Regions from separate parts of the Sphaerimonospora mesophila genome, predicted to be linked through region 2. Evidence: riboswitches for the same ligand, from Rfam matches in the RefSeq annotation. Region 2 holds a riboswitch; the other holds the start of a gene.
What was found. A riboswitch is a leader RNA that binds a small molecule or an ion and turns the genes downstream of it on or off. The one in region 2 is predicted to bind S-adenosylmethionine.

Region 1 (10,826 bases), on a different contig from region 2:
GCGGATGGACATCGAACCGATCGATGACGACGATCTCGCCTTATCCGACCGCGATCGCCGGATCCTCGCCTTCGAACGGCGGTGGTGGCGTCAGGCCGGCGCGAAGGAGCAGGCGATCCGGGAGACGTTCGGCATTTCCGCCACCCGCTACTACCAGTTACTCAGCCAGCTCATCGACCGGCCGCAGGCCTTGGAGCACGATCCCATGCTGGTGCAGCGCCTGCGGAGGATGCGGGCCGGTCGCCGGCGCGAACGCGCCACCCGTCGATTCGGGGCGGCGCCGTGAAGCTCCCCGCCCACGACGGCCTCACCGCGATCCTCGCCGATCCCGCCGGAGCGGTGATCGGGCTCGACTTCGACGGCACCCTTTCCCCGATCGTGGCCGACCCCGCGGCCGCCGCCGTACATCCGGACGCCCCTGCCGTGCTCGCCGATCTGGCCGCGCTGGTCGGCGCCGTGGTGATCGTCACCGGCCGGCCGCCTGGTACGGCTCTCGCTCTCGGCGCCACCCCCGCCGGGCCGTCCCTCGCCGACGTGCCCGGTCTCGTCATCCTCGGTCACTACGGCATGGAGCGGTGGGAGGCCGGTGAGATCAGCGCCCCGCCCCCGCCGCCGGGGCTGGACCTGGTGCGGGCCGAGCTGTCCACCATCACCGCCGGGATGGACGGTGTCCTGATCGAGGACAAGGATCGGGCGGTGGCCGTGCACACCCGCAGGTGCCCCGACCCCGAGGCGGCGCTGGTGTCACTCGCCGAGCCGGTCGCACGGCTGGCCGAGCAGGCCGGTCTGGTGGTCGAGCCGGGACGTTTCGTGCTGGAGCTGCGGTCGCCCGGCATGGACAAGGGCCGCGCGCTGTCGGCGTTCCTCGCCGAGCGGAAGGCCAGGTCCGTCATGTTCGCCGGTGACGACCTCGGCGATCTCGCGGCGTTCGAGGCCGTCGAACGGGCGGGCATTCCCGGCCTGCGGGTGTGCAGCGGGTCGGCCGAGGTCGTCGAGCTGGCGGCGCACACCGACATCGTGGTGGACGGCCCCGCCGGCGTCGTGGCCTTCCTCGGCGCCGTCGTCGAGGCCCTCAGGGGCGGCGGGTGATCGCGCACCTGCCCGGCGTGAAGATCCGGTGAACACCCCGGGCCTCGGCCGCATGCTCGAACACGCCGCCTGGGGCTGAGCCGGCGCGCCCGTCCCGTCATTCCAGGGCGGCGAGCTGGTCGTCGAACCAGCGCCTCGGGGGGAGCGCGGTGGCGGCCTCCCGCAGCCTGGCGCAGCGCCCGGCCCGATCCTCCTCCGGCAGCAGCAGGGCCTGATGCAGGGCGGCGGCCGTGCCGGAGACGTCATAGGGGTTGACCAGCAGCGAGTCGGCGCCGAGCTCCGCGGCCGCGCCCGCCTCGCGGGAGAGCACGAGCGCGCACCGCCGGGAGAGGATCGGCCCCTCCTTGGCGACCAGGTTCATGCCGTCCCTGATCGGATTGACCAGCAGGACGTCGGCCAGCCGGTAGGCGGCCAGCGATCTCGGATAGTCGTCGTGCACGTTGAGGATCAGCGGGTCCCAGTCCTCGGTGGCGAACTCGTCCTCGATCTCCTTGGCGCACCGCTGCACGGCCGCCGTGTACTCGCGGTATTCGGGCAGGTCATGGCGGGACGGGTAGGCGAAGGCCAGGTGCACCACCTTGCCGTGCCACTCCGGATGCCCGGCCAGGAACTCCCGGTAGGCGCCCAGGCCGCGCACGATGTTCTTGGACAGCTCGGTCCGGTCGATCCGTACGATCAGCTTGCGGTCGCCGACCATGTGCCTGATCGCGGCCATGTTCGACTCGACGTCCGGCTCGGCCGCACGTGCCAGCAGCGCCTCGCCGTTCACACCGAGCGGATGTACGCCGACGCGGACGGTCCGGCCGTCATGGATGATCGTACGGCTCTCGCGATCGACGCGGGCGCCGAGGAAGGCGGCGCAGCAGTCCATGAACGCCTCGGCCCACCGGGCGGTGAGGAAGCCCGCGTGGTCGGCGCCGAGGATCCCCGACAGCACCTCCACGGCGACGTCGTCGGGAAGCAGCGAGAAGTATTCCGGCGGCGCCCACGGCGTGTGCGAGAAGTGGGCGATCCGCAGGTCGGGCCGCTCGACGCGGAGCATCGCCGGGGTCAGCGTCAGATGGTAGTCCTGGATCATCACCCGGGCTCCCGGGCCGGCCTCTTCCGCGAGCGCGAGCGCGAACGCGCCGTTGTAGTCCCGGTAGGACTCCCACTCACGCCGGAAGCGCATGCCGAACTGTGGCGTGACCGGCGTGTTGTAGAGCAGGTGGTGGACGAACCAGAGGGTCGAGTTGGCCACCGCGTTGTAGGCGCGATGGAAGACCGTCGGCGGGATGTCGAGCATCCGCACCGGTCCGGCGTCGAACGCCCGGTCGAGCCGGCCGCCCGGCGCGAGCCGTACGGCACCGCGATCGCCGTGGGAAAGGGCGGCGCAGACCCAGAGCAGGTCGGTGTCCCTGGCCACCTCGGACAGTCCGGAGACCAGGCCGCCCCCGCCTCTGCGCATGGTGAGCGCGCCGTCGTCCGCCATGGTGAAGGACACCGGCCCCCGGTTGGAAGCGATCAGAACCTGGCTGCTCATGACTCAATAGGATGTCAAAAGGAGGGTTGAAGACGGCAATGGCAATGGACGAGACAACTGAGGACCTGGCCAGGTCGGCCGCCGGGGGCGACCATCGGGCGCTCGGCGAGCTGCTCCGCCGGATCGAGCCCGACGTGTTGCGGCACTGCGAGCGACTTCTACCCTATCGCCAGGACGCCGAGGAGGCGGCTCAGGACACGCTGCTCGCCGTGGCGCGCAACATCGGCAGGTTCGAGGGCCGGGCCAAGTTCAGCACCTGGCTGCACATCGTGACCGTCAACTGCACGCGGACCACCTACCGTTCCCTGAAGCGGCGGGCGGCCGAGGAGGCGGAGGAACTGCCCGAGCAGCGCCCCGATCCCCGGCGCGTCAGCGTGATCGCGGGATCACGGCTCGATCTGCTCGACGCCATGGAGTCGCTGGAGGCGGACAAGCCCGATCTCGCCCAGGCGCTGGTGCTGCGCGACATCTGCCAGCTCGACTACGCGGAGGTCGCCGAGCAGCTCGGCATTCCGCTCGGCACCGTCAAGTCGCGGATCCACCAGGCCCGCAGATACGTGCAGTCGGCGCTCGGTGACGCGTACGCGTGACCGGGACCGGCGGACATCTAGTGGGATGATCTGTCTCGTCAGGTGAGACGCGGGATTGGATGGAGGTGCTGCCGGGGTAAAGTGCTAGCGGACGTAACCCGGATGGATCCGGACGTCCCACAACTGAACATGCTCATCCAGAGGGGTGGAGGGACCGGCCCTGCGAAGCCCCGGCAACCCTCCCGCGACCGAACTCGTGCCCACGAGGCCCGGCCGGGACAGGTGCCAATTCCGGGCTCGTGGCCAGGGTGGTCGCGAGCGAAGATGAGGGAAAGGCCTCGCTTCATGGCGCACACTGATGTCCCCCGGCCAGGTTCTCTGTCCAGCGCCGAGTTCGGCCCCGCCACCGGGCTGTCCTGTCGCGAATGCGGCGCCGTCTACGATCTGGGCCCGATCTTCGCCTGTGCCGAGTGTTTCGGCCCGCTCGAGGTGACGTACGACTTCGGCGATGTCCGCCGCGCGGACATCGAGTCGGGGCCGACCGACATCTGGCGTTACCGGGCGCTCCTTCCGGTCCCCCCGGATGTGACCGCCAAGCCGAACATCCGGCCCGGGTGGACCAGGCTGGTCAAGGCGGACCGGCTCGCGGCCGAGCTGGGATTCCGCTCGCTGTACGTCAAGGACGACTCGGGTAACCCGACCCACTCCTTCAAGGACCGGGTCGTGGCGATCGCCCTGGAGGCCGCCAGGACCTTCGGCTTCCACACGCTCTCCTGCTCCTCCACCGGAAACCTCGCCGGCGCCGTGGGCGCCGCCGCCGCACGCGCCGGGCTCGACTCGTGCGTGTTCATCCCCGCCGACCTGGAGGCGGCCAAGGTCACGATGGCCGCGGCCTACGGCGGCCGCCTCGTCGGCATCGACGGCACCTACGACGAGGTCAACCGCTTCTGCTCTGAGCTGATCGGCGACGAGCTCGGCGAGAAGTGGGGCTTCGTCAACGTCAACCTCCGGCCCTACTACGCGGAGGGGTCGAAGACACTGGCGTACGAGATCGCCGAGCAGCTCGGCTGGCGGCTGCCCGAGCAGATCGTCATCCCGGTGGCCTCCGGATCGCAGCTCACCAAGGTGGACAAGGGATTCCGCGAGCTGATCAAGCTCGGCCTGGTGGAGGACCGTCCGTACCGGATCTTCGGTGCGCAGGCGGAGGGCTGCTCGCCGGTCTCGCGGGCGTTCAAGGCCGGGCACGATGTGGTGCAGCCGGTCAAGCCGGACACGATCGCCAAGTCGCTGGCGATCGGCAACCCGGCGGACGGGCCGTACGTGCTGGACATCGCCCGGCGTACGGGCGGCGCGGTGGAGGACGTCGACGACCGCGAGGTGGTCGAGGCCATCCGCCTGCTGGCGCGGACCGAGGGTGTCTTCGCCGAGACGGCGGGCGGTGTGACCGTCGGCGTGCTGCGAAAGCTGGCGCGGGAGGGCCGGCTCGACCCGGGGGCCGAGACCGTCGTGCTGAACACCGGCGACGGGCTGAAGACGCTCGACGCGATCGCCGAGCACGCCCGTCCGGCCGCGGTCATCCGGCCGTCGCTCGAGGCATTCCGTACGGCTTTTGCCAACTGAACGCGTTTCCGCCCACGCAACGAAAGAGAGTGAAAGATGAGCGTTTCTGTGCGGATTCCGACGATTCTGCGCACGTATACGAATGGAGTCGCGGAGGTGTCCGGAGAAGGCGCGACGCTCCGCGACGTCCTGCAGAAGCTGGATGCGGACTATCCGGGCATCGGCGGCCGAATCCTGGACGAAACGGGCAAAATACGGCGTTTTGTCAACGTCTATGTCGGAGAAGAGGATGTCCGATTCGCCCAGGGTCTGGACACCCCCACGCCGGATGGCGTGCAGATCTCGGTGATCCCGGCCGTCGCCGGCGGCTGAGTCTGCTCACACTGAAAAGCCGCTGACCTGGGGGTTTGTCATGGTCCAGGTCGTGCCATGTCCATCAAATAGTGCAATTATCAACTATCGACGACTAAAGTGAATATTCGCTGATCCTGCTTTGAGCGAACGCCTAGTAGTAGTTTGCGCATTGACTCTGTTGTCCGATGCCTTGACGCAGGTATGGTCGAGGACGATCGACAAAACCGGGGGCTTCTTGGGTGTGGTCCCCAGCCCAGCAAGAGGAGTCGGAAAGTGGCGCAGGGCACCGTCAAATGGTTTAACGCGGACAAGGGCTACGGCTTCATCGCGGTAGACGGTGGCAAGGACGTGTTCGTTCATTACTCGGCGATCCTGATGGACGGCTACAAGTCGCTTGAGCAGGGGCAGCGGGTGGAGTTCGACATCACGCAGGGCCAGAAGGGCCCGCAGGCGGAAGCCGTCCGGGCCGTCTGATCTCGGGGGTGTCCGGCGGAGCACGGACGGCGCCTGCCGGACACGCCCTTGTCGCTCGACCATCGCAAGGCCCGGTTCGCCATCGGCGAGGCCGGGCCTTCGTCATTCCATCGTGGCCCTGACAGGGGTGTGTCAACGGAATCTTCGCTGGTCAGAGGGCTTGATATGCCCCGAGATGCAACTTGGCTTGCGCTTGCACTCACAAGGGTAGAGTGCTAAACACATGGTTGGCACTCTCAGGTCGAGAGTGACAACAACCAGGATCGAGGCGATGGGGTCCCCGAAGGGAGAGCGGGCCCATGCCGTCGCGGGCGTCGGCTCGGTCCAGTGAAGCCACCCTGCTACTGGGAGGTCTAGCCTTATGGCAGCCAAGATGATCGCGTTTGACGAGGACGCCCGGCGCGGTCTCGAGCGCGGTATGAACCAGCTCGCCGACGCCGTCAAGGTGACCCTCGGCCCCCGTGGCCGCAATGTCGTGCTGGAGAAGAAGTGGGGCGCCCCCACGATCACCAACGACGGTGTCTCGATCGCCAAGGAGATCGAGCTCGAGGACCCGTGGGAGAAGATCGGCGCCGAGCTGGTCAAGGAAGTCGCCAAGAAGACCGACGACGTCGCCGGTGACGGCACGACCACCGCCACCGTGCTCGCCCAGGCGCTGGTACGTGAGGGTCTGCGCAACGTGGCGGCGGGCGCCAACCCGATGGGCCTGAAGAAGGGCATCGAGGCCGCCGTCGAGCGCGTCAGCGAGGAGCTCTCCAAGCTGGCCAAGGACGTGGAGACCAAGGAGCAGATCGCCTCCACCGCCTCCATCTCCGCCGCCGACCCCGAGATCGGCTCGCTCATCGCCGAGGCGATGGACAAGGTCGGCAAGGAAGGCGTCATCACCGTCGAGGAGAGCAACACCTTCGGCCTGGAGCTGGAGCTCACCGAGGGCATGCGCTTCGACAAGGGTTACGTCTCCGGCTACTTCGTGACCGACCCCGAGCGCATGGAGGCGGTCTTCGAGGACCCCTACATCCTCATCGTCAACTCGAAGGTCTCCGCCAACAAGGACCTGCTCCCGCTGCTGGACAAGGTCGTCCAGTCGGGCAAGCCGCTGGTCATCATCGCCGAGGACGTCGAGGGCGAGGCCCTGGCGACCCTGGTCGTCAACAAGATCCGCGGTCTGTTCAAGTCCGTTGCCGTCAAGGCCCCCGGCTTCGGTGACCGTCGCAAGGCCATGCTGGGCGACATCGCCATCCTCACCGGTGGCCAGGTCATCTCCGAGGAGGTCGGCCTCAAGCTCGAGAACGCGACCCTCGACCTGCTCGGCCGCGCCCGCAAGGTCGTCATCACCAAGGACGAGACCACCATCGTCGACGGTGCCGGCGACCCCGAGCAGATCTCCGGCCGGGTGAACGAGATCCGCGCCGAGATCGAGCGGACCGACTCCGACTACGACCGCGAGAAGCTCCAGGAGCGCCTCGCCAAGCTGGCCGGCGGCGTCGCCGTCATCAAGGCCGGCGCGGCCACCGAGGTCGAGCTGAAGGAGCGCAAGCACCGCATCGAGGACGCCGTCCGCAACGCGAAGGCCGCCGTCGAGGAGGGCATCGTCCCCGGTGGTGGCGTGGCGCTGCTGCAGGCGGGCGCCAAGGCCTTCGACAAGCTGGAGCTGGGTGGCGACGAGGCGACCGGTGCCGCGATCGTCCGCAAGGCGCTGGAGGAGCCGCTGAAGCAGATCGCCGTCAACGCCGGCCTCGAGGGCGGCGTCGTGGTGGAGAAGGTCCGCAACCTTCCCGCGGGCGAGGGCCTCAACGCGGCCACCGGCGAGTACGTGAACATGTTCGAGTCGGGCATCATCGACCCGGCCAAGGTGACGCGTTCCGCACTGCAGAACGCGGCGTCCATCGCGGCGCTGTTCCTCACCACCGAGGCCGTCATCGCCGAGAAGCCCGAGAAGGAGAAGGCCCCGGCCATGCCCGGTGGCGGCGGCGACATGGACTTCTAGTCCTCCCGCTCTCCTTGCCAGAGCCACGAGAAGGGGCGGATTCCCGGTCACCCGGGAGCCGCCCCTTCCGTTTCCCGGTCACCCGGAAGCCGCCCCTTCCGTTTCCGCCGGGTCAGCTTGTGAGCTGGGCGGGGAGGGGTTCGGCGTGGAGGACCGTCAGTGAGGTGACGGCACGGGTGAGCACCACGTAGAGGCGGGCCAGACCGCGGTCTTCCGCCGCCACGATGTCGGCGGGCTCCACCAGGACGACGTGGTCGTACTCGAGACCCTTGGCGAGCGTGGCGGGGACGATGAGCACCCGGTCCTCGGCCGCCGAGTCGCCCGCCGGAGCCTCGCCGCCGACGAGTTCGGCGGCGCCGTCGAGGGCAGCCGAGACGGCGGGCACTGCGGAGTCGGGCACGATGACGCCGATGGAGCCCTCCCGGCCGAGGGCCTCTCGTACGACCTCGGGCACGGCGGCGACGGCGTCGGGCACGTGCCGTACGGTCAGGGAGCCCGCGCCGGGGCGCAGCGACCGCGGGGCGGCCAGGTCCGGCGCGACCGAGGGGAGCAGCCTGGCGGCGAAGTCGAGGACCTCGCGTGGCACGCGGAAACCGACGGTGAGCTCGGTGACCTCCCCGTCGGGCTGGCCGAGATGGTCGAGCACGGTCTTCCATGACGTCGCCGACCAGGGCGTGGTGCCCTGCGCGAGGTCACCCAGGATCGTCGCCGAGCCCGTACGGCACCGCCGCCCGAGCGCGCGCAACTGCATGGCGGACAGGTCCTGGGCCTCGTCGATGACCAGGTGGCCGTGCGAGGGCGTCCGCTCGATGAGGTCGTTCAGCTCGTCCAGCAGGGCGGCGTCGGCCGCCGACCATTTGGCCGAGCGATGCGTCCGGTACGGCTTGCGCCACGAGATCAGCTCCCGCTCCTCCGCCGACAGATCGGTCTTGGCCGCCCTGGCCAGGAACTCGGCGTCCGACAGCAGCCGGAAGAGCACCTGCTCGGCGGTGAGCTTCGGCCACACCTGGTCGAGGATGGCCTTCACCGGCTTCGACCGCGCCACCGCGTCCTGCACCCGGTCGTCCGGCGACTCGCCGCGGCGTTCCATCTGCACGAGCACGGAGTGGGCGAGCCGCTGGGCGAGGATCGTGCGGCCGGGGCCGTACCTGGTCGTGCCGCGTAGCGCGGCGACCATCTCGCGCACCTCGTGCTCGGGCACCCGGTAGCGGTTGGCGCCCTTGGTGACCAGCAGCCCCTCCTCGGGCTTGCCGACGTGGAGCCACAGCGCCCGTTCCAGGACGGCGGCCATCCGTCCGTCGCCCTTGACCGCTGACACGGCGGGGTCCTCCGGATGGGCGTGGCCGCCGAGCATGCCGGTCACGGTCGTCTGGTCGACCCGCACCTCGCCGAGCGCGGGCAGCACGGAGGAGATGTAGGAGAGGAAGGCCCGGTTGGGGCCCACGACCATCACACCGGATCGGGTGAGCCGCTCCCGGTGGGTGAACAGGAGGTAGGCGGCCCGGTGCAGCCCCACGGCGGTCTTCCCGGTGCCGGGGGCGCCCTGGACGCAGACCGTGACGCCGAGGTCGGCGCGGACGATCTCGTCCTGGTCGGGCTGGATGGTCGCGACGATGTCGCGCATCGGCCCGCTGCGCGGCCGCTCGATCTCCCGTAGCAGCAGTGAGCTCTGCTCGGGCGGCGGACCCGCGGGTAGGCGCCCGGGCCGTCCGTCGCCGAGCGGCTCGTCCTCGTACGCCGTGAGCTCGCCGCCCTGGTAGCCGAACCGGCGGCGGAGCGCGACGCCCATCGGGTCGGCGGGGCCGGCCTGGTAGAACGCGCGGGAGACCGGCGCCCGCCAGTCGATCACGAGGGGGCGGCTGCGGTCGTCGTGCACGTGCCGCCGCCCGACGTAGATCGTGCCGGGCAGGTCGTCGTCGGCGGAGCGGTCCAGGCGGCCGAAGAAGAGCGGGGCGTCCGGTTGATCGGCCAGGGCGGCGACCCGCTGGTCGAGCAGGCCCTGGAGGATCTCCCGGGAGACCCAGTCGCCGGCGGCGTCCGCCGAGAGGGAGCGAGCGTGCTCGCGCATCGCCCGCAATGCGGCGCGCGCGGCCGCGAGATGGGCACGTTCGGCGTCGAGCACGTCTGCGGGCATGTCTACGGGCACGCGAAAGCTCCTCCGGAACGCAGGGAAAGCTACGAGCTTATCGGCTGTGGGCCCGTGATCTGAAATGTTTTTTCCGTGTGTGTCGCCGCTTCCCGGCGTGGGTATCAGACGCGCTGGTGCCTCACCCGACCGGTCGCCCGTCGCCTCGACGGGGCGATATTTGGTGATTTGTCGGGATAGTGGGCGTCTGTGTGAGGAGGTGAGAAGCGTGGCCCGAACCGCTGGGATCTCCTGGACCTAGGGAGTGTCGAAAAGGGCATGACCTGTGAAACACGACCTAGGTCGAGAAGACCCACCGGACAGGTGAGCCGTTCGAGTCTCACTCGGGGGCTTGGATCTTGCCGATGCCGAGTGTGGTGACGGTGGGCAGAAGGCCCGACTCGAACACGGCCCCGAGCAGCGGCCGGTTGAGCTCGGCCAGCTGCTCGGCCCCCGCCTCGCCGAGCGCCCGCCACGGGCCCACCGCCAGCTCGTCGGTCATGCGCTCTACCTGGTCGCGCAGCGCGCGCCCCGTGGGGGTGGCCGTCCCCTCGCCGTCGATCAGGCCGCGTCCGACGAGCCGTTCCCGCGCGGCGGCCCATTCCTCGTCACTCCAGCCGCGGCCGGCGAAGTTCTCGGCAGGGGCCGCCCCGACGGCGGCGAAGGAGACCAGGGCCTCGCAGGCGTCGAGGCCGGCGGCGTGCAGGGCTGTCAGATGCCCGTCGCCGCGGTGTTCGCGCAGCACCGTGTACGCCTGCCACAGCGCGAGGTGCGGTTCCCCCGGCCAGGGGAGATCGAGGTTGGCCGCGGCGAGCGGCCGGTGGGCGACGTCCACGCTCTCCGCCGCCCTGATCGCCAGCTGGGCCGCCTCCTTGATTCCGGCGCCCACCCCGTCGCCGAGGAGTCCGCGCAACGTGCGGTCCATCGCCCGCAGCCGGGCGTCGAGCACCTGTGCGGGCGTCGCGGTCTTCCAGATGCCCGGCACGTACTCGGCGATCATGCTCGGGCTGAAGCTGTAGTAGGTGGCGCCCGTCAGCGTGGGCCCCGCCGCACCCAGCGGCGCGGTGCGCCAGGCGAAATAGCTCGGCCAGCGCGTCGTGACGTCGTAGCCGAGCGCAGCGGCCTCCTCGAATGCCTCGGGGCTGTAGTAGAGCGCGGCGTGGACCGGCTCGATTTGATGCCACA
Region 2 (10,826 bases):
AGATTATGCCGGACTGCACCGCCTCCACCGCGTTCTTGGCGATCACTGACCGCGGCCGGATCAGCTCGACCTTGTGAAGTTGCGCCCCGGCCTCGGCGAGCGCGTCCACCGAGATCTCCAGGCCGGGGGCGGTGACGGCGCCGATGTACTCGCCCCGCCCCGACACCGCGTCGAACGACGTCGCCGTGCCGAAGTCCACGATCACGCACGGCCCGCCGTACAGGGTGGCGGCCGCGAGCGCGTTCACGATCCGGTCGCTGCCGACCTCCTTGGGATTGTCCATCCGCACCGGGACACCGGTGCGCACACCGGGCTCGACGACCACGGTCGTGACGTCACCGAAGTAGCGGCGCGACATCTCCCGCATCTCGTTGAGCACCGACGGAACCGTCGAGCAGATCGCGATGCCGCCGATGTCGGCGTCCTTGAGGATCGGCGACTGCCCGAGCAGGCCCTGCAGCACGACGGCGATCTCGTCCGCCGTGCGGCGGGGATCGGTCGCGATGCGCCAGTGCTCGATCACCTCTTCACCCTCGAACAGGCCAAGCACCGTGTGGGTGTTGCTGACGTCGATGGTGAGCAGCATGCCCCGATTATGCACCACGAAGATCCAGTCCGATGTCCAGTGCCGGTGCCGAATGCGTCAACGCCCCGACCGCCAGGTAGTCGACCCCGGTCTCCGCCACGGCGCGCGCCGTGTCCAGGGTGAGCCCACCGCTCGACTCCAGCCGCGCCCGTCCGTTCACCAGACGTACGGCCCGGGCGAGCTGCTCGACCGTGAAGTTGTCGAGGAGGATCTCGTCGGCACCCTCGGCCAGGACCGGCTCGATCTGGTCGAGGCGATCCACCTCGACCTCGATCGGCAGGCCGGGGAAGGCCTGCCGTACGGCACGGAACGCCTCGGCGACCCCGCCCGCTGCCACGACGTGGTTGTCCTTGATCAGCGCGGCGTCGTAGAGGCCCATGCGGTGGTTGACCCCGCCACCGCAGCGCACCGCGTACTTCTCCAGCGCACGCAGACCGGGCAGCGTCTTGCGGCTGTCGCGCACCCGCGCCCCCGTGCCGGCCACGGCGTCCACCCAGCGCCGGGTGAGGGTGGCGATCCCGGACAGGTGGGTGAGGAAGTTCAGCACGGTCCGCTCCAGCGTGAGCAGGTCGGCCACCGGGCCGTGCACCGTCATGAGGACGTCGCCGGGCCCCACCCGGTCGCCGTCGGCCACGCGCCGTTCGATCGTCACGGGCCCGGTGGCCTGACGGAAGACGGCCTCGGCGATCGGCAGGCCGGCCACCACGCCCGCCTTGCGTGCGACCACGTCGGCCACGGCCGTCTGCCCGGCCGGGATGGTGGCCGCCGAGGTCACGTCCTGTCCGCCCGCGAGGTCTTCGGCCAGCGCGGTGCGCACGAGGTCGCGCAGCCGGTCGGGATCGATGCCGAGCCCGGTCAGCTCGGTCCCGAGTGGGGCCTCCGGTTCCGTACGCCCCGGCTGCTCTGCCTGCTCTGCCTGCTCGGGCTGCTCCGTGTGGGGCGCGTACCGCATGGTCAGTCCTTTCGCTCCCAGGACGATGTCGATGTGCGACCGCCAGCGGTCGTCGTCGCGGTCGGGATGGTCCTCACGCCAGTGCGAGCCGCGGGTCTCCTCGCGTCCCGCGGCTGCGGCCACCAGGGCGGACGCCACGGTCATGAGGTTGGTCGCCTCCCACGACTCGGTGCGTGGCTCGACCGCGACGGGCGTCCACCTGGCGTCCCCGAGGGCACGGGCGACCTCGGCGAGGCTTCGCGCGCTGCGCAGCACGCCCGCCCCCCGGCTCATGTGGTTCTGGAGCCTCGGCCGGGTGCGCGGATCGACCAGCCCTTCCGGCCGATCGTCATGCTCTACGGGCTCGCCCGGCGACAGGTCCCGTACGGCGAGCTCGCAGGCGATGCGCTCGGCGAAGACGAGCCCCTCGAGCAGGGAGTTGGAGGCGAGCCGGTTCGCGCCGTGCACGCCGGTGCAGGCGACCTCGCCGCAGGCGTACAAACCGGGGACGCTGGTCCGGCCGGACAGGTCGGTGCGCACGCCGCCGCTCGCGTAGTGGGCGGCGGGCGCGACCGGGATCGGCCGCTCGACCGGATCGATGCCGTGCTCGCGGCAGACCGCCAGGATCGTGGGGAACCTGACCCGCCACTTCTCCTCGCCGAAGTGCGTGGCGTCCAGGTAGACGTGATCGGCGCCGGTCTCCCGCATCTTCCTGGTGATGGCCTTGGCGACCACGTCGCGCGGCGCGAGATCGGCCAGCTCGTGCACGTCGCGCATGAACCGGTCGCCCGCGGCGTCCACGAGCACCGCGCCCTCGCCCCTGACCGCCTCGGAGACGAGCGGCTGCTGGCCGGTCGAATCCTCGCCGAGCCACAGCACGGTCGGGTGGAACTGCACGAACTCCAGGTCGCGTATCACTGCGCCCGCTCTCAGGGCGAGCGCGACGCCGTCGCCGGTGGAGACGGGCGGGTTCGTGGTCGCGGCGTAGATCTGGCCCATGCCGCCGCTGGCCAGGATCACGGCCCCGGCGCGTACCGCGCCCACGCCGTCTCCGGCGCCCTCGCCCATGACATGGAGGGTGACCCCGCACGCGTGGCCGGCCGCGTCGAGGAGCACGTCGAGGGCGAGCGCGTGCTCGATGACCTCGATCCTGGGCTCGGCCAGCACGGCCTCGACCAGCGCACGCTGCACCTCGGCGCCGGTCGCGTCGCCGCCCGCGTGCACGATGCGGTTGCGCCGGTGTCCGCCCTCGCGGGTCAGCTGAAGCTGCCCGTCGGTGTCCCGATCGAATCGGGCGCCGTGGTCGATGAGCCGCTTGAGCGCGTCGGGGCCCTCCGTGACGAGGATCCGTACGGCGTCCTCGTCGCAGAGTCCGGCGCCGGCGACGAGGGTGTCGTTGAGATGCTCGTCCGGGGTGTCCTCGGGGTCGAGGACCGCGGCGATGCCGCCCTGGGCCCATCGGGTGGACCCGGCGGAGAGCGCGTCCTTGGTGACGACGAGCACTCGTCCGGCGGGGGTCAGCTCGGTGTAGCGGAGGGCCACGGTGAGGCCCGCGATGCCGGACCCGACGACTACCGCGTCGGCGTGCACGCTCCATCCGGGAGCAGGGGCAGTGAGCTTCCTCGGAATCGCCACCATGCGGGGGTTCCCCTTTCGTCAGTATGACGATAACGCCCCCATCGCGGTGATGCGTCCCCGCCCCGCCCCTTTCGATCAGTCGCGCTTTCCCGAAACGACCACTTTCCTGATCAGACCGCTTCTCCGGTCGGCTTGCCTTTCCGGTAAGCCGCTTTTCCCGTCAGTCACACCGGTCAGACGCTTCCGATCAGTCGCACCGGTCAGTCGCTTTCCGATCGGCCGCTTTCCGATCGGCCGCTTTCCGATCGGCCGCTTTCCGATCAGCCGCTTTCCGATCAGCCGCTTTCCGATCAGCCGGACAGCCGGATCACGACGTTGTCGATCAGGCGTGTGGTGCCGACCCTGGCCGCCACCGCGAGCACGGCCTCGCCCCGGTGGTCGTCGCCGACGTCGGTGAACGTGGCGGGATCGGCCAGCACCAGGTAGTCGAGCACGAGGGGCGGCTCCGTCCGGGCCGCCTCGGCCAGTACGGCGCCGGCCGCGCGGAGGACCTCCTTCGGCGTGCCGTACGTGGCGCCCTCGCGGAGCGCTCGCGACAGGGCGAGGGCGGTGGTCCGCTCGTCCGGGGAGAGATAGCGGTTGCGGCTGGACAGCGCGAGGCCGTCGGGTTCGCGCAGGGTCGGTCCGGCGACGACGGAGACCGGCACGTTCAGGTCGGCGACCATCCGACGGATGAGCGCGAGTTGCTGGGCGTCCTTCTGCCCGAAGACCGCCACATCCGGCCGGACCAGGTTGAACAGCTTGAGCACGACGGTCAGCACGCCGTCGAAGTGGTCCGGACGGAAGGCGCCCTCGACGATCGTGCCCATGTGCCCGGCGGACACGCCGACCTGTCGGTCGGGCAGGTACAGATCGTCGGCCGACGGTGCGAAGACGACCGAGACGTTCTCCTCGGCGCATGCCGCCAGGTCCGCCTCGAAAGTCCGGGGATATCGGGAAAAATCCTCACCTGGGGCGAACTGTAGGGGATTGACGAAAACGCTCACCACCACGTGATCGGCATGCTCGTGCGCCAGCCGGATCAGCGACCGATGGCCCTCGTGCAGCGCCCCCATCGTGGGAACCAGGGCGACCCTGCCACCGGCGTGCTCCCTCGCCTTCATGGCCTCGGCGAGTTCCGCCAGGGTGCCCGCGACGGTCAAGTCCATACATTCCCTCCCAGCGCGTCCAGGAGGCGCTCGGCCGTCTCGGGCTTGAGCAGCCCGGCGGCCAGCGCCCGGTCCGCGGTGAGCCTAGCGAGGGCCACATAGGCGTCCGCGGCCTCGGGGGCGGCCAGGATGAGCGCGTCGACATGTTTTCGCACCGTTCCCGCGTCGCCGCGCACCACCGGCCCGGTCAGCCCGCTGATGCCCAGGCGCAGCACGTTGTCCAGCGCCGCGCCGAGCAGCGGGCCGAGCATCCGCCCGGGATGCTCGACACCGATCTTCGAAAGCAGCTCCTGCGACTCGGCGATCAACGTGACCATATGGTTGGCGGCATTGGCCAGGGCGGCGTGATAGAGGGCGCGATCGGACTCCGCGATCCAGACGGGCTCACCCCCCATCTCGATCACGAGTGCCTCGGCCACGGGGCGCAGCACGAGCGGGGCGGTCACCCCGAAGGAGCATCCGTTCAGCTTGGTGAGATCGTCGTCGCGACCGGTGAACGTCATCACCGGATGCAGCGCCAGGGGCAGCGCGCCCGCTTCGGCCGCCGGGTCCAGCACGGCCAGGCCGTACGCGCCGCTGGCGTGGACGAGCAGCTTGCCGCGCAGGTCGGCGCCGGTGGCGGCCAGACCGGAGACCAGTTCGGGGAGCACGTCGTCGGGCACGGTGAGCAGCACGATCTCGGCCTGCCGGATCACCTCCTCCGGCCTGCTCAACTCCACGCCGAGCCGCTCGGCCGCCTGCCGGCGGGACGCGTCGGAGACCCCGCTCGCGGCCACCACCCGATGTCCGGCGAGCCGGAGCGCGGCGCCCAGCACCGAACCGACCCGTCCCGCGCCGAGCACTCCCACGGCGAGCCGTCCCGGGCGGTCGCTTGTCTCCATGAGGCCTCCCCTCCGCCCCGCCCAGCGTAGCCGTGCGGGGCTGCCCGGCCTTGACCCATGGTCCGATTTTGTCCCACTTCCCCCTGCACTATGTTGAGCCACGAGTACGAAGGTGACTACTTTTCGTCATCTTCCACGGCCTGGGTAACGTGAGGCGTGTGTGGTTGACCTGGCGCGCGGCCATGCAACGCGCGCTCTACGGGGACGGCGGCTTCTACCTACGGGAACGGCCCGACCGGCATTTCCGGACCTCGGTGCACGTGTCGGCGGTCTTCGCCTGGGCCGTGCTCCGGCTGGTCGAGCGGGTCGACGAGTCCCTCGGCCGCCCCGAGGTGATCGATCTCGTCGACGTCGGCAGCGGCGACGGCCTGCTGCCCGCCCGCGTACTGACGATCGCGCCGCCGGGACTGGCGGAACGGCTGCGGATCACCGCCGTCGACCTCTCCCCGCGTCCCCCCGGCCTGGACACGCGGATCGCCTGGGCGGACGCCGTACCCGAACGCGTCGAAGGGCTGGTCATCGCCAACGAGTGGCTGGACAACATCCCGGTGGACGTCGTCGAGCGCACCCCGTCGGGGCCGCGCCTGGTGCTGGTCGACCCCGAGACCGGCGCGGAACGCCTCGGCCCGCCTCCCTGTCCGGAGGATCTGGCCTGGCTCGACCGCTGGTGGCCGCTGTGCGGTGCCGCCGACAAGCCGCTGGGGGGTGCCGAGAAGCCGCTACGCGGCGAGGGACTCATCGGCCGGCGCGCGGAGATCGGCCGGCCGCGCGACGAGGCCTGGGCCACCGTGATCGTACGGCTCGCGCGCGGCACGGCGATCGCCGTCGACTACGCCCACCGCGTCGACGACCGGCCAACCCTCGGCAGCCTCACGGCCTACCGGAACGGCTCGATGACGTCGGCCGTGCCGGACGGGTCGTGCGACATCACCGCGCACGTCGCGCTGGACGCGTGCGCGGCGGCGGGCGAGCGGGCCGGCGCCGTGGCCACGACGCTGACCACCCAGCGAGAGGCGCTGCGCGATCTCGGCGTCACCGGCGTCCGGCCGCCGATCGAACTCGCCGCCGCCGATCCTGTCGGCTATGTCCGGGCGCTCGGACGGGCGGCCGAGGAGGCCGAGCTGATCGATCCCGCCGGCCTCGGCGGCTTCGGCTGGCTCGCCCAGGTCAAATGGTGACCTTGAGCGACTCCAGGCCCCGGATGATGTAGTTGGGCTTCCATGCGGGTTCCTCGGCAAGCTCCAGCCTGGGCGCCATCCGCAGGAGTGCGCTGAACGACTCCGCCATCTCGACCCGCGCGAGCGGCGCGCCGAGGCAGAAGTGGATGCCGGCTCCGAACGAGATGTGCGGATTGTCGGCTCGGCCGATGTCGAGGCGATCCGGGTCGGCGAAGGCCTCGGGGTCGCGGTTGGCCGAGCCGAACAGCAGCGCCACCTCGACCCCGCGGGGGATCGTCACCCCGCCGACCTCGATGTCCTCCAGCACCCACCGCTCGAACATCTGCGCCGGGGTGTCCCAGCGCAGCAGTTCCTCGACGGCCGTCGGCATCAGACCCGGGTCGGCGCGCAGCCGCGCCAGCTCATCCGGGTTGCGGAACAGCGCCCACCAGCCGCTTCCGGTGGCGTTGACCGTCGCCTCGTGGCCGGCGTTGAGCAGCAGCACACAGGTGCCGATCAGCTCGTCCTCGGTGAGCCGGTCCCCGTCGTCCACGACCTGGGCCAGCGCGGAGATCATGTCGTCGCCCGGCCGGTCCCGGCGCGTCCTCGCGAGATCGCGCAGATAGGCGGCGAACTCCTCGGCCGCTCGCACCGCCGTGTGCTGCACCTCCGGCGAGGGGCTGAGCTCGTACATCCCGCAGATGTCCGCCGACCACGGCCGCAGCAGGTGCCGGTCGGCCTCGGGCACGCCGAGCATCTCCGCGATCACGGTAACCGGCAGCGGCTCGGCCACCTCGGCGAGCAGATCGCCGCCACCGCGCTCGACCAGTCCCTCGGTCAGCTCGGTCGCGATCTTCCGTACCCGGGGGCGGAGCGACTCGACCATCCTGGGCGTGAACGCCTTGGACACCAACCGCCGCAACCGGGTGTGGACCGGTGGCTCGACGTCCAGCATCCCGGCGCGGATGACCCGCCAGAACGGCTCCTGGAACTCCGGCTCCGGCTCCCTGCCGAACTCCTCGTGCGTGCCGAGATGGAGGTAGGACCGGCCCAGCCGCCGGTCGCGCAGCAGCGCGTTCACATCGGCATGGCGGGCGATCAGCCACTGGCCCGTCGGCTCGAAGAAGCTGACCGGGTCGTTCTCGCGCAGGGCGCGATAGGCGTCGTACGGGTGAGCGATGAACTCGGGATTCCAGGGATCAAACTTCACAATGCACACCATACGCATCTATCAGGGCATTCGTCTCGCAGAGCGGTGACCACGAATCGGATAGGGCCCGGGAGCCGAATCAGCTCAGACCCGGCAGCCGAATCAGCCGGGGTTCGGGAACCGAATCGGCTGGGGCCCGGGAGCCGCATCGGGTGGGCCCGGGAGCTGCGCCGGGAGGAAGCCGCGGTCCGCCGCGAAGCCCGCTGGTGCGGGCTGTCGCGTGCGGTCCTCGCTCCCTCCCGCTCCGCCCCCTCGATCCCAGTAGACGTCTGATCCCGGTGGACGTCGTGGGCGCTCAGGTCGTCGGCGCTCAGGGGGGCGAGAGGGCTCATGGTGACAGGCCGGGCCGATGGGTTATAGTGCGACTCAGGTCATGAGTGCCAGCGCCAAGCCCCGGCTCGCTGGCCGGCAACCCTCGCGTCCGCGGCGGGGTGCCCCGGGTGAGGACCGGGTCCGGCACGAGGTGTGCCGGACAAGCGCGGGCTCCGCCGTACGACGCCATGGCCGGGGTCCCCGACCCCAAGGAGGCCTGGCGTTGTCCGCTGTTCTCAGTATTCTCACCCCCGCCGCTCTCACCCCCGCCACCGATGCCGCCGCCGTCGATGTCATCAGCACCGATATCACCCCAGCCGCCGATGTCGCCGCCCATGGTCCGGTCTCCTCCGGTCCCCGCCCCATCCCGGCCGTTCTCGGCGGCGACCTGCGGGTTCCGGTCAAGGGCGGCAGGCTCGTGCCGTACGCCAACCTGGACTACGCGGCGAGCGCGCCCTGTCTTGAGCCGGTGAACGCGGCCGTCGCCGCCGCGCTCCCGGCCTACTCGAGCGTCCATCGCGGCGCGGGGTACGCCTCGCAGCTCACCACCGCCCGATATGAGCAGGCCAGACACAGTGTGCGGGCCTTCGCCGGGGCCCGGGAGGACGACGCGCTGATCTTCACGCGTAACACGACCGACGCGATGAACCTGCTGGCCCGCTGCCTGCCCGAGGACACCACGGTGGTGGTGTTCGACTCCGAGCACCACGCCTCGCTGCTGCCCTGGCCCCGTGCCGTACGGCTCGCGCCGCCCGCGTTCCCGGGAGAGGCGGTGCGGGCGGCCGACGAGGCGCTCGCGTCGATCGAGGGCCCCGCGCTGCTGGTCGTCACCGCGGCCTCCAACGTCACCGGCGAGCTGTGGCCGATCGCGGGACTGGCGCACATCGCCCACCGGCACGGCGCGCGCATCGCGGTCGACGCCGCCCAGCTCGTCCCGCACCGGGCGCTCAACCTCACCGCGCTCGGCCTCGACTACGTCGCGTTCTCCGGGCACAAGCTCTACGCGCCGTTCGGCGCCGGGGTGCTGATCGGCCGGCCCGACTGGCTCGCCCGGGCCGAGCCCTACCTGCGGGGCGGCGGCGCCGTGCGCGCCGTCGGCGCCGTGTCCGAAGCCGCCGATTCCGCCGGCTCCGCCGGCCACGCGGAATGGAGCGACGACCCCGAGGCCAGGCACGAGGCGGGCACCCCCAACGTGCTGGGCGCGATCGCGCTCGCGGCCGCCTGCGACGCGCTGCGCGCCACCGGCTGGAGGTCTCTCGTCCGGGAGGAGAAGCGGCTGCTCGCCCGCCTGCGCGCCGGCCTGGCCACGATCGAGGGGGTGCGGGAGCTGTCGCTGTGGGGGCCCGACCACCCGCGCGTCGGCATCGTGTCGTTCACGGTGGCCGGTCACACGGCCAGGGAGGTGGCCGAGACGCTCTCGGCCGAGCACGGCATCGGTGTCAGAGACGGCAAGTTCTGCGCTCACCCGTTCGTCCGGCACCTCCTCTCGACATCGGGCGATGTCGCCGAGGACGGCGGGTGCGCGGACGGCACGACCGGAGCGATCCGGGCGTCGATCGGCATCGGCTCCACCGAGGAGCACGTCGACCGTCTCATCGAGGCACTCAGACGCATCTGACGGATCATGCCCGGGGCGCATGAGGCGATGTTCTGTCGGAGGCGCCCACTACGTTGGGGTGATGCCGAAACGCCGTGGACACACCTATGAGCAGCCCCGCGAGCTCGCCGCGCTGCCGTACGCGGATCATCTCGAGCCGTTCGACGGCAGATTGGTCGGCAACGGCGACTACGACACGCTCCTGTTCGACGGGCAGGAGTTCGAGGACGAGGACGCCGGCGCCGCCAGATTCATCGAGTCGGCGTTCACGTCGGTGACGTTCGTCGGCGGCCGCTTCCGGCGTGCCCGCTTCACCGACGTGTGGCTGCACACCGCGCGCTGGGTGGGCGCCGATCTCACGGAGAGCACATGGGCGGACGCCGAGATCATCACGAGCGCTGCGGCCGGTACGGCGATGCCCGGCGCGGAGCTGAACCGGGTGACCTTCCACCGATGCAAGCTCGACTCGGTCAATTTCCGGGCCGCCGAGCTGCGGGAGGTGGTGTTCGTGGAGTGCACGCTGCGCGACGTGGACTTCGCGGGCGCCACGTTGACGGGCGTCGCGTTCCCCGGTTCCGCCCTGGAAAGGGTGCGGTTCGACAAGGCGAAGATGGCCGACGTCGACCTGCGGGGCGCCACCTCCCTGGGCCTCTCCGACGGGTACGACGCGCTGCGCGGCGCGACCATCAGCGGCCTCCAACTGATGGAGCTCGCCCCGATGTTCGCCCACATCCTGGGCGTCACCGTGGAAGACGACTGAGAGCGGCGGCCGGCCCGCGGGCTCACTTCACCCCCGGGGGGCTCGTACGACCTTCGTGACGAAGCGCACCTGTGTCGCGCCGAGAGTTCCCGTGATGTGCCAGCAGCCGAGTCTCGGGAAGTCGAACCCGCTGACCTGGAGGCCGGGCACCGAGTAACCTTCCGGCACGTCGCCGACGACGGTCTCCCCCGTGTCCAGGGAGACCGCGCGGATCTCCAGGCGCTCATCACGGTCACGCCACCACGGCAACTTGATCCCCCATTTGCCGTCCTCGGGCCGCGGATAGGCCTGCCGCGCCTGGGCGGGAAGCACCCAGAGGCCGCCCCCGCCGTACCACTCGGCGGCTTCGTCCGCCGTGCCCTCTCCCTCCAGCCATCTCACCAGCGCGCCGGGGGGCTCGACGGGCCGGTCGGCGGGCCTGGTCACCGGACACGTCCCCTTGGCCACCGCCGACGCGGGCTCGCCCACCGTCACCGGCACACTGACCGGCTCCGCCACCGGCGATCCATCCGGCGTGGGCGAAGGCGGCGGCGAGGGCGTCGAGACGGCCTGCGGCCCGCCGCACGCCGGAAGCATCACCACGAGCGACATCACGAGCGCCGAAAC

Region 1: linked by a shared signal. The riboswitch ahead of thrC (threonine synthase) and the one ahead of AP234_RS26410 (aminotransferase class V-fold PLP-dependent enzyme) in region 2 are both predicted to bind S-adenosylmethionine.

The regions. Positions count from the first base shown of each region.
Region 1 covers NZ_BCBX01000047.1:128,844-139,669, reverse strand. The annotation lists gene AP234_RS28015 (DUF3263 domain-containing protein) at 5-286, shown strand; gene otsB (trehalose-phosphatase) at 283-1,089, shown strand; gene AP234_RS28005 (trehalose-6-phosphate synthase) at 1,187-2,611, opposite strand; gene AP234_RS28000 (RNA polymerase sigma factor) at 2,650-3,201, shown strand; SAM riboswitch class I at 3,332-3,472, shown strand; gene thrC (threonine synthase) at 3,487-4,761, shown strand; gene AP234_RS27990 (MoaD/ThiS family protein) at 4,798-5,073, shown strand; gene AP234_RS27985 (cold-shock protein) at 5,329-5,529, shown strand; gene groL (chaperonin GroEL) at 5,891-7,516, shown strand; gene AP234_RS27975 (AAA family ATPase) at 7,629-9,650, opposite strand; gene AP234_RS27970 (SCO6745 family protein) at 9,982-10,826, opposite strand, start outside.
Region 2 covers NZ_BCBX01000045.1:90,396-101,221, forward strand. The annotation lists gene AP234_RS26380 (type III pantothenate kinase) at 1-586, opposite strand, end outside; gene AP234_RS26385 (L-aspartate oxidase) at 594-3,155, opposite strand; gene panC (pantoate--beta-alanine ligase) at 3,446-4,303, opposite strand; gene AP234_RS26395 (DUF2520 domain-containing protein) at 4,294-5,184, opposite strand; gene AP234_RS26400 (SAM-dependent methyltransferase) at 5,343-6,362, shown strand; gene AP234_RS26405 (cytochrome P450) at 6,352-7,551, opposite strand; SAM riboswitch class IV at 7,921-8,036, shown strand; gene AP234_RS26410 (aminotransferase class V-fold PLP-dependent enzyme) at 8,228-9,481, shown strand; gene AP234_RS26415 (pentapeptide repeat-containing protein) at 9,543-10,220, shown strand; gene AP234_RS26420 (hypothetical protein) at 10,248-10,826, opposite strand, start outside.